DNA from 2 places in the Pseudogulbenkiania sp. FW507-F1 genome. Region 1 is predicted to be linked to the other one. Evidence: predicted binding sites of a transcription regulator. Region 1 holds the regulator's gene; the other holds the start of a gene.
What was found. Region 1 encodes FNR, which switches genes on or off when oxygen is low (the NO sensors DNR and NnrR bind a similar motif). Its sites were predicted from a motif close to TTGATNNNNATCAA; they were not measured.
Positions count from the first base shown of each region.

Region 1 (7,246 bases):
GTACAGCCTGTCGGACGCACCGGGCCAGGATTACCTGCGCATCTCGGTCAAGCGCGAACCCGGCAACGGTAGCACCCCGGCCGGACGCATCTCCAACCTGCTGCACGACACCGTGCACGAAGGCGACCAGCTCGAACTGGCCCCGCCGGGTGGCGACTTCTTCCTGCACGAAGAACGCAGCACCCCGGTCGTGCTGATCAGCGGCGGGGTTGGCGTGACGCCGATGCTCGCCATGCTCAACCATCTGGTGCTGACGCGAAGCCCGCGCCGCGTCGCCTTCGTCCACGGCTGTCGCAACGGTGCGGTGCACGCCATGAAGCGCCACGTCAACCAGCTGGCGGCGGAATGCGACAATGTCAGCAAGGTGGTGTTCTACGAAGAAGTGGGTGCCGAAGACCGCCTGGGCGAAGACTACGACCAGCAAGGCCGCGTCGACCTGGGCGCTGTGCGCGAGCAGGTACTGCTGCCGGATGCCGACTACTACCTGTGCGGCCCCTTGGCGTTCATGCTGGCGCAGCGCGACTGGCTGCTGGCGGCCGGGGTGGACGGCGGGCGCATCCACTACGAAGTGTTCGGCTCGCATACCATAGCCGGCTGATTGTGCCGCGCGGGTGGGAGGGGTATCCTGCCCGCATCACTCGAGACAGAACGAATCATGCAGTTGACCCGCTTCACCGACCTCGGCCTCAGGGTATTGATGTACCTGACCCACCGCGAACGCGACACCCCGGTCACCATCCCGGAAATCGCCGAGCGCTTCGCCGTGTCGCGCAACCACCTGGTCAAGGTAGTGCACTTCATGGCGCAGCAGGGCTGGCTGGTCACCACCCGAGGCAAGGGCGGCGGGCTGGCGCTGGCGCGCCCGGCCGATCACTACCGGCTGGGCGACGTCATCCGCACCCTGGAAGGCATGAGTGACCTGATCGACTGCGCCGAGCCGCCCTGCGCGCTGCGCAGCGGCTGCCAGCTCAAGTCGGCGCTGGACGTCGGCCTCACCGCCTTCTTCGAGGCGCTCAACCGCTTCACGCTGGCCTCCGCCGTCGCCGCGCCGACCGGCGAGGCCATCGTCCGCCTGCACCGCCGGCCCCGTCCGCTGGAGCCGGGCACCGTCTCCTAACGCCCTCCGCCGCCCTATCCGGTGGTTCGACGCTGGCACGGCGCCGCTCCGCGCGACACCGCACTGGACACCGCTCTCCCCGCCCTCCATCGGCCGCTCTGGCCCTGTGCTCTCCCCGCCACCGGGCCGCGGCGATCGCCCGGGACGGCCTGGCCACGTCTGCCGCCGTACTTTGCCCTGCCGGCATCCCCCACACATCGCCCCCTCTGCGGAACATGGCCGGAAGTTTGCTTGCCTAAACCGGGTCGGCGTCATGCCATGGCCACCTGAGCGGCCCCGCCACCTCTCACCCAGCGTTGCAGATTCCCCGGCAACACATCCCCGCAACAGAACGGCTCTAGCCTGTAGCAGGCTGGCTTCTTCGAGAAAGGGAACACCCATGAAGACCACTGAGATCGCCTTGGCCTTGCAAGGCGGCGGCGCGCACGGCGCCTTTACCTGGGGCGTACTGGACAGGCTGCTGGAAACACGCCGCTATCACCCCGCCGCGCTGAGCGGCGCCAGTGCCGGCGCCATGAACGCGGCGCTGCTGGCCTACGGCTGGATGGAGGGTGGTTACGACGGCGCGCGCGAGGCGCTGGGACAGTTCTGGCAACGGCTGTCGGCGCTCTACCCCTGGCCGGCGGCGCACGCCCCGCCCGTGGCGCTGCAAGGGCTGCTGCAGCTGTCGCACTTCCTGACCTCGGACCAGCTCAACCCGTTCGACTACAACCCGCTGCGCGAGCTGATCGCCAGCAGCATCGACTTCGCCCGGCTGCGCACCACCCCGATCCAGCTGTTCATCGCCGCGACCCACGTCAACAGCGGACGCCTCAAGCTGTTCCATGCCCACGAGCTGAGCGTGGAGCACCTGCTGGCTTCCGCCTGCCTGCCGCAGCTGCACCACACCGTACACATCGACGGCGAAGCCTACTGGGACGGCGGCCTCACCGCCAACCCGCCGCTGTTTCCGCTGGCCTACCAGGGGCGCGCCCGCGATATCGTGCTGGTGACGCTGGTGCCGCAACAGTGGGAGGAGACGCCTGGGCGTGCCGGCGCGGTCGAGCGCCGCCTCAACGACATCAGCTTCGGCTCGTCGCTGCATACCGAGTTGCAAGGGCTGGCCATCGCCAAGCGCGAAGCCGGCAGAAGTCTGTTCGGCCTGGGCCGCCTGGAGCGACACCTGCGCCAGCTGCGCCTGCACCATATCGATGCGGACGCTACCACCGGCGCGCTCGACAGCCTGAGCAAGCTCACGCCGCATCACGGCCTGGTGCAGCAGTTGTTTGCCGCCGGGCGCGAGCGGGCGCAGGCCTGGCTGCAAGAGCACGGTGCGGAAGTCGGGAGAAAAAGCACGATGCGGCTGTGGCGGCGCATCGGCTGACACGGGGCGACGTCGTCGCGGCGCAACGAAGAGCCGCGGCAAGAGCGCGCCACGACCGCAAGGCGGCCGTGGCGGGAAGGGAAAGGATCAGATGGTGCGCGAGTAGCGCGCCTTGGTCTGGCGCTCGCGCAGGTGGCGGTCGAAAGCCATGGCGATGTTGCGGATCAGGAAGCGGCCTTTGGGCTCAACCATCAGGAAGTCGCCGTCGAAAGTGAGCAGGCCCTGCTGCTGGAACTCGCGGATGGCCGGCATCTCGGCGGCAAAGTACTCGGCGAAGTTGATGCCGTGCACCTGCTCGATGGCTTCCACCGACAGCGCGAAGCGGCACATCAGCGCCTGGATGATGGAGCGGCGCAGGATGTCGTCGCCGTCCAGCACCATGCCGCGCAGCACCGGCAGGCGGTTTTCGTCGAGTGCGGCGTAGTAGCTCTCGAGATCCTTCTCGTTCTGGCTGTAACAGGGGCCGACCTTGCCGATGGAGGACACGCCGAAGCCGATCATGTCGCAGTCGGCGTGCGTGGAGTAGCCCTGGAAATTGCGCTGCAGCCGGCCCTGGCGCAGCGCCACGGTGAGGTCGTCCTCCGGCTTGGCGAAGTGGTCCATGCCGATGAACACGTAGCCGGCGGCGGCCAGCTGTTCCACCGAGTGCTGCAGGATGTCGAGCTTGACCGGCGGCAGCGGCAGGTCGGCCTCGTTGATGCGCCGCTGCGGCATGAACACCGTCGGCAGATGGGCGTAGTTATAGAGCGCGATGCGGTCCGGCCCCATGGCGATGACCTTGTCGACCGTGGCCGCCACCGACTCCTGGGTCTGCAGCGGCAGGCCGTAGATCAGATCGACGCTTACCGAGCGGAAGCCGGCCTCGCGCGCGGCGTCGATCACCACGCGCGTCTCTTCTTCGCTCTGGATGCGGTTGACCGCCTGCTGCACGCGCGGCTCGAAATCCTGCACCCCGACACTCATCCGGTTGAAGCCCAGGCGCGCCAGATGCAGCACGGTGTCGCGCGTCACCTTGCGCGGATCTATCTCAATGGAATATTCTCCCTCCGCCAAGAATTCGAAGCGGGTCCGGAGTATCCCCATCAGCCGTTCCAGCTGTTCATCCGACAGGAAGGTCGGGGTGCCACCGCCGAAGTGCAGCTGGATCACTTTTTCGCGCTGCCCCAGCACGTCGGCCACCAGGCCGACTTCCTTCTCCAGGTAATCGAGGTAGCGGTCGGCGCGGCTCTTGTCCTTGGTGATGATCTTGTTGCAGCCGCAGTAATAGCACACGGTATTGCAGAACGGCAGATGCACGTAGAGCGAGATCGGACGGCTGTTGGCGCCGATCTTGCGCTGCTGCAGCCAGTGACGGTAGTCCTTGGCGCTGAAGTCGTCGGTGAAGCGGTCTGCGGTCGGGTACGAGGTATAACGCGGGCCGGCGCCGTCGAGACGGGCAATCAGGGCGCGGTCGAACTCGCAACGTGTGGGCGAAAACGGTGGGTGGGTGGTGTTCATGATGTCTCGCGATGGAAAAACCAGTGGTGGACTGGTAAATTTGCGGCAAACCTCCCAGAAACGCTTTGACCGACATCAAGGCCCAACGCTTTGACCAACATCAAGGCTTACTTAACAGAAGCGGACATGCCGCATGACTGACTCGACTGTTGTTCCCCTGCAAGCCCTCAAGGTCTCCTGCTCCAACTGCACGCTGCGCGAATTGTGTCTGCCCCTGGGTCTGAACCGTGAGGAAATGACGCGACTGGATGCGGTGATCCGCCAGAGCCGGCGCCTGAAACGTGGCGAAGCGCTGTTTCGCAACGGCGAGGGCTTCAAGTCACTGTACGCGGTACGTACCGGTTTCTTCAAGACCTGCATCTCCAGCCAGGACGGGCGCGAGCAGGTCACCGGCTTTCACATGTCGGGCGAACTGATGGGACTGGACGGGATTTCGGCCAACGTGCACGGCTGCAACGCCGTCGCGCTGGAAGACAGCGAGGTGTGCGAGCTGCCGTTCAGCCGCATGCAGAACCTGGCGCTGGAGATTCCCTCGCTGCAACACCACTTCTACCGGCTGATGAGCCGCGAGATCGTGCGCGATCACAACGTGATGATGCTGCTGGGCAATATGAAGGCGGAGGAACGGCTGGCCGCCTTCCTCATCAACCTGTCGCAGCGCCTGACGGTACGCGGTTTCGCCGCCAACGACTTCATCCTGCGCATGAGCCGCGAGGAGATCGGCAGCTTCCTGGGGCTCAAGCTGGAGACGGTGAGCCGCACCCTGTCCAAGTTCCAGCAGCAGGGCTGGATCGCGGTGGACCACAAGCACATCCAGCTGGAGCAGCCCGAGCAGCTCAAGCAGTTGGTCGCCGGCTGCGCCAACGCCCACCCGACGCCGAACCACTGAGAACCTGTTTACGATCTCGCGAGCTAGAGCGAGACAAGGCAAAAACAGCTGAGGATGCGGAGTTTACAAGTAGTAAATGAGCATTCCAAAGTCGTTTTTAACGCCGTATCGCCGAAGCGCAGCAGATCGTAAACAGGTTCTGAGCCCTTCCGCGCCCCCGCGGTCCTAGCGTCAGCGGGCGGCCCACCGGCCACCGCGGCATGAATGGCGTTCAGCGCCCCCCGCTTCCCGCCTTGCCATTGGTCAGTTCCTGCACCGTGTCGAGCAACTCGGCCAGTCGCGCCGGCGGCGGCCAGTTCGGCGGGCAGACAAAACCGCGCGCCACTTCCTCCCAGTCCCCGCCCCCCAACGGCAAGACCTCGGCCACCAGCTGTGGCGCCTCTGCCGCCGCCAGGTGGCGGCGCAGCGCGTCCTCGTCCAGCGTCTCGGCCTCGTCCACCCGCGCCGGCGCCAGCCAGCGCAAGCGCGGCAGCCACACCCAGCGCGACGCCAGCGAGCGCCGCGGCCACGGCGCCAGCAGCGGGCGCGCCCAGCCGGTGAGGAGGTCGGGGGCCAGCGGCGGCTCGAGCAGCACGGCATGGGGATAGAACAGCCAGCCCGCCAGCCTGGCCGCGGTGCGGCAGCCGACGAAGCCGGGCGGCAACAAGGGTTGCGCCGCCGCGTGGCGCGACAGCGCGAGCTGATCCTGCAACTTGGCCGCCTTCAGCGCCCAGGCATCGCGCAGGCTGGGGCCGACCAGGGTATGGCGCCCTTCGCCCAGCATCAGGTAGAACTTGCTGGCGGTTTCGAGGTGCCACGGCTCGCCGTCGATGCGCAGCAGGAAGTCGAATTCGCCAATGGTGCGCAGCTCGCCATTCTGCACCTGCAGATTGGCCGCCACGCACTCGATGTGCGGCGCGAGCTCGAACCAGAACGCCAGCAGGTTTTCGGCGTAGCGACCAAGGCGGGTGGTGGGACGGGCGGCGAGCCAGGCCACTAGCGCCGCCGGGGCGCGGTCGAGTTCGGCCAACAGTCCCGGTCCGGCGTCGCCCAGCAGGCGCTCGGGCAGAATGTCGGCGCCGGTCAGCCACGGCGCCGGCGCCGTCAGTAGAAAGGCCAGGTCGCGCACCGCCGGGTGCGCGTAGGGCAGGTAGAAAGTGCTACTGCTGGCGGCGGCCGTCATCGCGCTGGGCCACGCGCTGCACCTGCTTGAGGAAGCCGCGCAGGATGTCGATTTCCTCGCGCAGCAGGTTGGCGCGGTTGAACAGGGTACGCAGGCGGCGCATCAGGCGCTCGCCGTTGCGCCGCTCGTAGTAGCCGATATCGGCCAGGGTCTGGTCGAGGTGGCCGCAGAAGCCCTCCACCTCGTCGCGCGTCGCGCTCTCCCCTTCCGGACGCAGGTAATCGACGTCGACGCCGGTGTGGCTGAACAGCTCGTAGGTCATCACCTGTACCGCCATCGCCAGGTTGAGCGAGAAATACTCGGGGTTGCCGGGAATGGTCACCAGCCGGTTGCACAGCTCGACCTCGTCGATCGACAGGCCGAAGGTCTCGTTGCCGAACACCAGCGCCACTTGTTCGCCGTCGCGCGCGCGCGCCACCAGCTCCGGCGTGGTTTCGCGCGGAGTGGAGAGCGGCGTGGTCAGCTCGCGGCGGCGGCTGGTCAGGGCGCAGGCCACGGTGACGCCGGACAAGGCTTCGGCCAACGTGTCGACCACCACCGCCTGCTGCAACAGGTCGACCGCGCCGGAGGCCAGCGTGTCGGCCTCGGGGCTGGGGAAGGTCTTGGGCTCGACCAGGTAGAGCCGCGACAGCCCCATGGTCTTCATCGCCCGCGCCGCCGATCCGATATTGCCCGGATGGCTGGGGCGCGCCAGCACCACACGAATGTTCTTCAAAAAATCAGGGACTTCGGGTTTCTTCATTCGCCATTTCGCATTAAAATAGACGGCTTATCAAAAGCCCGTCCATGAGCCGGGTTTTTTCGTTCCTTAACCCAGATTGTTTCCTACTACGATTTTCCCTACCGGGAAGGCCGGGGTAGTTGTCTTTACTAGAGGCCGTCAATGCATCCCATGCTCAACGTCGCGGTGAAAGCCGCCCGTCGCGCCGCCAGCGTCATCCAGCGCGCGTCGCACAACGTCGACACCATCCGCGTCGAGAAGAAGCAGCACAACGATTTCGTCTCCGAAATCGACCGCGCCGCCGAAGAGGCCATCATCTCGACCATTCTCGACGCCTACCCCAAGCATGGGATTCTAGCAGAAGAGTCCGGCGCCCAAGGCCTGGGCAACGCCGAGTTCGAGTGGATCATCGACCCGCTCGACGGCACCACCAACTTCCTGCACGGCCACCCGCAATACTCGGTGTCGATCGCCCTGATGCACAAGGGTCAAATCCA
Region 1 is NZ_JBYSWM010000007.1:152,658-159,903, forward strand. Features, by position in the region: gene hmpA (NO-inducible flavohemoprotein) at 1-598, shown strand, start outside; gene AC3WG5_RS06720 (RrF2 family transcriptional regulator) at 656-1,117, shown strand; gene AC3WG5_RS06725 (patatin-like phospholipase family protein) at 1,497-2,480, shown strand; gene hemN (oxygen-independent coproporphyrinogen III oxidase) at 2,568-3,977, opposite strand; gene fnr (fumarate/nitrate reduction transcriptional regulator Fnr) at 4,111-4,866, shown strand; gene AC3WG5_RS06740 (DUF1853 family protein) at 5,078-6,028, opposite strand; gene AC3WG5_RS06745 (RNA methyltransferase) at 6,006-6,770, opposite strand; gene AC3WG5_RS06750 (inositol monophosphatase family protein) at 6,912-7,246, shown strand, end outside.

Region 2 (7,246 bases), on a different contig from region 1:
CCGTTCAACGCCACGCTCAACCAACTGCGTCTCGCCGCCCCCGGCGGCGGCAGCGCGCTGGCACTGAAGCAGCTGGCGCTGGAAGGCGGCCGCTTCGACCTGGCTCGCTCCAGCGTCGACATCACCCGGCTGCGCCTGGCCGACGGCGAACTCTCCGCCCAGCGCAACGGTGCCGGGCAGCTCGACTGGCTCGCCGCACTGCCGCCCGCCAAGCCCGAAACGGCGCCGGCCAAACCGTCACCATGGCAGGTCAAGGTCGGCGAAATCCGCGCCGAGAACTGGCGCTACCGTTTCGGCGATGCCGGATTCGTCCAGCCGCTCGAGGTGCAGGCCGCCATGCCGCTGCTCAGCACACAGCTGGCCGTCGGGCCCAAGGACGGCGTGGTGCTGAGCAAGCTCGGTACGCAGCTGGCCGAGATTGGTGTCGGCGCAGCCGGCAGTGCGCCCACCATCAAGCTAGCCTCGGCGGCGCTCGCCGACAGCGAGCTGCGGCTGGCCAAGCACGATGTGCACCTGGGGGCGCTGACGCTGGGCGGCCTGGTGGCCGACGTCGAGCGCAACCGCCAGGGCACGATCAATCTGCAGCAATTGTTCGCCAAGTCTTCGGCCAACCCGGTGGTCAAACCGGTGGCAGCCGAGGGCGACGCCCCTGCCTGGCAGCTGCACTACCCGACGGTGACGCTGGAAAACGGCCGCCTCAACTGGCTCGACCAGACCCTGCCGCGCCCGCTGCGCGCCACGCTGAGCGAGCTCTCCGTCAACGCCGCGCCGCAGGATTCGGGCGCGCTGGCGCTGGACGTGGACAGCCGGCTGGAGTCTGGGCGGCTGGCGGCCAAGCTGACGCTTTCGCCGGATGGCGCCGCGCTGGGCGGCAAGATCACCGCCAGCGCCGTGCCGCTGGCGCCGTTCGCCCCGTACGCGCTGAGCGGCACCGTGCTGAAACTGGCCGGCGGTACCCTTTCGGCCAACCTCGACGTCGACGCCGGCAGCAAGGGCTGGAAGGTGGGAGGGCAGGGGGCGCTGAACCGGTTCTCGCTGCTCGAGCCCAACAACCGCCAGCCGCTGCTGGCCTGGCGTCAACTGGCGCTCAACGGCCTCAGCGCCAGCAGCGGCACGCCGCTCAAGGTGCAGCTGCGCGAGGTGCGCCTGAGCGACCCGGTGGCGCGGCTGATCCTCAACCAGCAGCGCCAGCTCAACGTCAGCAACCTGCTGGCCGGCAAGCCCGCCGCCGCGGCTCCCGCCCCGGTCCCCACCGCCACGCCGGCGGCCCCGACCGCGCCGGCCAGGGTCGAGGTCAAGGCGAAGAAACCCGCCGCGACGGGCGCGCCGCAGGTGGAAGTGCGCACGGTGCACGTGCAGGGCGGCGACATCGAGTTCGCCGACCTCGGCATGAAGCCCAGCTTCGCCACCCGCATCCACAACCTGCGCGGCTCGATCCAGGGCTTGTCGAGCCAGCCGGGACGACGCGGCACGGTGACGCTGGACGGCGACGTCGACCAGTACGGCGACGTGCGCGTGCGCGGCGCGCTGGCGCCGCAGGCCGTGACCGACGACGCCGACATCACGCTGGCGTTCCGCAATATCCCGCTCACCAGCCTCAACCCGTATTCGATGAACTTCGCCGGCTGGAAGGTCAACGACGGCCGGCTGTCGGTCGACCTGCGCTACCTGCTCGACAAGCGCCAGCTCAAGGCCGAGAACCGCGTCGTGATCGACTCGATCCAGCTCGGCGAAGAAGTGCAGGAGCCCGGCGTGACGCGCCTGCCGCTGCGCCTGGCCGTGGCCCTGTTGGAAGACAGCGACGGCCGCATCGACCTCGACCTGCCGATCAGCGGCAGCCTCGACGACCCGCAGTTCAGCTACGGCCGCGTGGTGTGGAAGGCCTTCGTCAACGTCATCACCAAGATCGTCACCGCGCCGTTCAGGGCGCTGGGGGCGCTGATGGGCGGCGAGGGCTTCGACGAGGTGCGCTTCGTCGCCGGCGAGGCCAACGTGGCGCCGCCCGAGCGCGAAAAGCTCGACAAGCTCGCCGCCGTGCTGGTGAAGCGCCCGCGCATGACGCTGGTGCTGGCGGGCACCTACGACCCGGCGGTGGAAACGCGCGAGCTGGCGCGCGCGCGCATCGACCGCGCCATCCTGCAGGCTGCCGGCCACAAGCTGGAAGCGGGCGAGCCGCTGCCGCTGCCCGACCTCGACGACCCCGCGGTGCAATCGGCGGTGAAATCGGTCTTCGCACAGCGCATCGGCCGGCTTAAACTGGTGCAGCGGCTGCTTTCGCTGCCGGACAACGTGGCGCGCTACAAGACGCTGCGCGAGCAGCTGATCGCCGCCGAGCCGGTCTCCGAAGCTGAGCTCAAGGCGCTGGCCCAGGCGCGCGTCACGGCGGCGCGCCAGGCCATGCTCAAGACCGACCCGACGTTGGCCGAAAGGCTGACGCTGGGCGAGGCGAAGCGGGTCAAGGCCGACGGCGACGGGGTGGCACTGGCTATCGCGCTCGGCAGCCGCTGAGCGCCGGCGAACGATCGGCGGTACGCCGCGTCGTTGGCGCAGGATGGGTTGCGCAGCACGTCACCCATCCTGTGGAACGCCGTTCCCGCGTCCGACGGGATGGCGCGCTCGTAACGATTTCTTGTCCTCGCTTCAGCTACCGAGGGAGCTTGACCAACATCAACGCCCGGCCGCGCTGGATAGCGTGAAATGCCGGTTTTGCCGCACCGAATGCCAGTTAGGGAGGGGGAGTAGTGAAACAGGAAAACGTGGCCGCCATGAGCGAACAGGCCATCTCGCGTGAAGTGCTGCTGGAGAAATACGCCAAGGGCGACGAACAGAGCGTCGCCGACGTGCGCCGCCGCGTGGCGCGCGCGCTGTCCGGCATCGAGGCCGAACCCGTGCGTTACGAGGCGGCGTTCTTCGACGCGCTGCAGCGCGGCTTCATCCCCGGCGGGCGCATCAACTCCGCCGCCGGCACCGAACTCAAGGCGACGCTGATCAACTGCTTCGTGCAGCCGGTGGGCGACGCCGTCAGCGAGAGCGAGGGTGGCAAGGTCGGCATCTACGAGGCGCTGCTGCAGGCGGCCGAAACCATGCGCCGCGGCGGCGGCGTCGGCTACAACTTCAGCCGCATCCGTCCCAAGGGCGCGCGCGTCAAGGGCACCCACAGCCGTGCTTCCGGCCCGGTGTCGTACATGCGCGTGTTCGACCGCAGCTGCGAAACGGTGGAATCGGCCGGCTCGCGGCGCGGCGCGCAGATGGGCGTGCTCAACATCGAACACCCCGATGTCGAGGACTTCATCCACGCCAAGGACCAGGGCGACCTGAAGAATTTCAACATCTCGGTTGGCGTCTCCGACGCCTTCATGCAGGCGGTCGAGGCCGACGGGCCGTGGCAGCTGGTACACGCCGTCGAGCCGGCCAGCGACGCCTTCCCCGAGGCCTTCCGCCGCGACGACGGCCTGTGGGTGTACCGCACCGTGCGCGCCCGCGAGCTGTGGCGCCAGATCATGGAATCCACCTACGACCACGCCGAGCCGGGGGTGCTGTTCCTCAGCCAGATCAACCGCGACAACAACCTCAGCTACTGCGAGGTCATCGAGTCGACCAACCCCTGCGGCGAACAGCCGCTGCCCGACTACGGCTGCTGCGACCTGGGCTCGATCAACCTCGCCGCCTTTGTCGAGCACCCCTTCACGCGCCGTGCCCGCTTCGACTTCAAGGCCTTCGAGACCGTGGTGCGCAGCGCGATCCGCATGCTCGACAACGTGCTCGACCTCACCGTCTGGCCGCTGTCCGAGCAACAACGCGAGGCGCAGGCCAAGCGCCGAGTCGGCCTCGGCTTCACCGGCTTGGGCGACGCGCTGATCCTGCTGCAGATCGCCTACAACAGCCCGCAGGGACGGCAGATGGCGGCCAAGTTCGCCGAGACCATGCGCGACGCCGCCTACGACGCCTCGGTCGATCTCGCCATCGAGAAGGGCGCGTTCCCGCTGTTCGAGGCCGACAACTACCTGGCCGAACCGCACTGCGCCAGCCGCCTGCCCGAAGCGATCAAGGCGCGCATCCGCCAGCACGGCATCCGCAACTCGCACCTGCTCTCCATCGCCCCCACCGGCACCATCTCGCTGGCCTTCGCCGACAACGCCTCCAACGGCATCGAGCCGCCGTTCTCGTGGTATTACACCCGCAAGAAGCGTATGGCCGACGGCTCGCAGCAGGAATACCGCGTCGAAGACCACGCCTACCGCCTGTACCGCCTGAACGGCGGCGACGTCGAGAAACTGCCGCCGTACTTCGTCTCGGCGCTGGAAATGAGCGCGCTCGACCACATGCAGATGGTGGCTGCGGTGGCGCCGTACATCGACACCGCCATCTCCAAGACCGTCAACGTCCCGGCCGACTACCCCTTCGACGAGTTCGAGCACCTCTACCTCGAAGCCTGGAAGGCCGGCCTCAAGGGCATCACCACCTACCGCCCCAACAGCGTGCTGGGCTCGGTGCTGTCGGTCGAGCCGGCCCAGGCCGCGCCGCAGGACCTCCTGGCGAGCCAGGAAGGTGATCCGGACCGCCGCATCGCGCTGGTCAGCACCCCGAGCCCCGCGCTCGCCAGCCTGAAGTGGCCGCACCGCCCGCGCCTGAAGGGCGGCAACCCGTCGTGGACCTACATGATCGAGCACGACGACGGCGCCTTCGCCGTGTTCGTCGGCCATGTCGAAAACGGCCACACCCAGCCCTTCGAATGCTGGGTCAACGGCAACGAACAGCCGCGCGGCCTCGGCGCCCTGGCCAAAACGCTGTCGATGGACATGCGCTGCCGCGACAAGGCCTGGCTCGCGCTCAAGCTCGACGCCCTGGCGCACACCATGGGCGACCGGCGCTACACGCTGGAACTGGGCGAGCGCACGCTGCATGCCAGCTCCGCCGCCGCCGTGCTGGGCCAGGTGGTGCGCCACCGCGTCGAGCAGCTCGGCGCGCTCGACATGCACGCCGACGACACCTCCCCGGTGATGGACGCGCTGTTCGCCAAGAAAGAACCCAAGACCGGCACCGACGGCACCATGAGCTGGTCGGTGGACGTCAGCAATCCGCAAACCGGCGACGACTTCGTGCTGTTCCTGAAAGAGCTGGTGTTGCCCGACGGCCAGCGCCGCCCGTTCTCGATGTGGCTCGCCGGCAGCTACCCGCGCGAGCTGGATGGCCTGTGCAAGATGCTGAGCCTCGACATGCGCGTGATCGATCCGGCCTGGATCGGCATGAAACTGCGCAAGCTGCTCAACTACGCCGAACCGCAAGGCGACTTCTTCGCCCGCGTGCCCGGCAGCGACAAATCGCAAAGCTGGCCCTCCACCGTCGCCTACGTCGCGCGCCTGCTGATCCACCGCTTCGCCATGCTCGGTCTCCTCACCGAAGACGGCGTGCCGGTGGAGAACATGGGCGTGATGGTGCCGGAGCAGGGCGACCTGTTCGACAGCGTGCAAATGGAAACCGTCGCCCCGGTCGCCGGCAAACCCTGCCCGGAATGCGGCCACCACGCGCTGATCAAGAAGGACGGCTGCGAGTTCTGCACCGCCTGCGGCCATATCGGGGCGTGCGGGTGAGGTTTGGCTGGCTTAGGGGCTTGGCTCCGAATGACGAAACCCCGTGGCTGTGAGGCTGCGGGGTTTTTTGCGAAGGGTGCTGGTGGTTGGAAGTGGTCCAAGTGGCCCGCCACTCCGAGAGTGGCATGACATGATGTATCTTGTTTATGGTGTTTGAATATGTGATGTCGCTAAGCCAAGTAGGACAAGGTTTGCCGACGATTGTGGGCTCCTGTGAAGCAATAAAATACGTCTTTTGGGACAGCTACTTACACGCCAACAAGAGGCAATAGCATGCAAGACCGAATGGAAGAGGATCGAATCAGGGCTCTTACTCGAGACGAGCATGCGCGGTTCTCAAGTCGTGAGAGAGAACTGAACGAGTACCGGGAGCTACTGGAGATTCAGCAGCGAGATTTTGACTCTTATCGCAAGCGTGCTCAGGAGGAACAACTTGCGCGGGAGGCGGAATTCCAGAAAGAACGACAAGAGCGCGAGAAGATGTTTGCTCAACGTGAGAAGCAACTCACGATGCGGCACCACGACTTCGAAGAGCGCCTAATGCAGCGCCAAGCCGAGGTTGAACATCTTCGTGAGCGTTTACAGACCGAGATAGCAGTGCGTGAACAAAAGGTGCAACAGGCACTGGCCGATCTCGCCCTTGAGAAAGAACGATACAACGAGGAAAGCAGAAAGAAGATCGAACGTACGTCGAAGGATTACGTCGCTGATGCGCTTGAAACGTTGGATCAGAAGGAAACTCAGTTCCACACAATCTCAAAGATCTGGAGCAGTGTTGGGGCTGCATCATTAGCAGTCGCCATAGCCTTCTTTGCTTACGTCACATTGTTTACAGCAATTACAATGCCAAATCCAATTACTTGGGAGTTTTTGGCCTTTGCCGTCTTCAAAGGCCTAGTGGCAGTTGCCCTGCTAGCAGGTCTCGCTAAGTATGCGTTTCTTCTAGGGAACTCTTACATGCAAGAGGCGCTGAAGAACGCAGATCGTCGGCATGCCATCAACTTTGGCAAGTTCTATTTGGAGTCATACGGCGCAGCTGCTGAATGGTCTCAAGTTAAAGAGGCTTTCGAGCACTGGAATATTACGGGCACGAATGCATTCAAGAAAACAGAAGATTCTATGCCAGATATCAGCGCGCTTGAAAAAGCTATTGCGTTGGTGGAACGTGCAGGCAAAGCATTGCCGAAGCTGAAAGGTGATGGTGGTGGGGTATAACCGGTCGCTCAAGCCGATCTCCGTTGCCAAGGCCGTAACCCGCATAACCCGTAGGGTGCAATCGGAGCGTAGCGACATTGCACCGCCTGCCAACCTTATCCGGATAAGCGACCATGCCGAATTACCGCCGTGCCTGGTATCCGGGGGGCGCCTGTTTCTTCACGGTGAACCTGTTGGTGTGGCATGGCAACGATCTGCGGGTACGGCATATCGATGCTTTGAGGGAGGCGGCGCGCATTACCCGGCAAAGCCATCCCTCCTGAACGGTGGTTGCCGTCGATCACGGGCGCGGCTTTACGTGACGATCGCTTGGCCATGCGGCATGTCGCCATGCCGAGCCGGCGGTCTCGCCGGGGCTTGAGCGGCGGCGGTCTCGCCGGGGCTTGAGCGGCGGCGGCCAGTCGGCTGCCGGCGCTGATTGGCCGCGGCCACTCAATAAT
Region 2 is NZ_JBYSWM010000041.1:9,780-17,025, reverse strand. Features, by position in the region: gene AC3WG5_RS18060 (DUF748 domain-containing protein) at 1-2,508, shown strand, start outside; gene AC3WG5_RS18055 (adenosylcobalamin-dependent ribonucleoside-diphosphate reductase) at 2,742-5,591, shown strand; gene AC3WG5_RS18050 (hypothetical protein) at 5,865-6,806, shown strand; gene AC3WG5_RS18045 (hypothetical protein) at 6,920-7,069, shown strand; gene AC3WG5_RS18040 (LysR family transcriptional regulator) at 7,239-7,246, opposite strand, start outside.
Region 2: a site for FNR is predicted at 2,658-2,671, ahead of AC3WG5_RS18055 (adenosylcobalamin-dependent ribonucleoside-diphosphate reductase). Genes of this name have one in related genera too.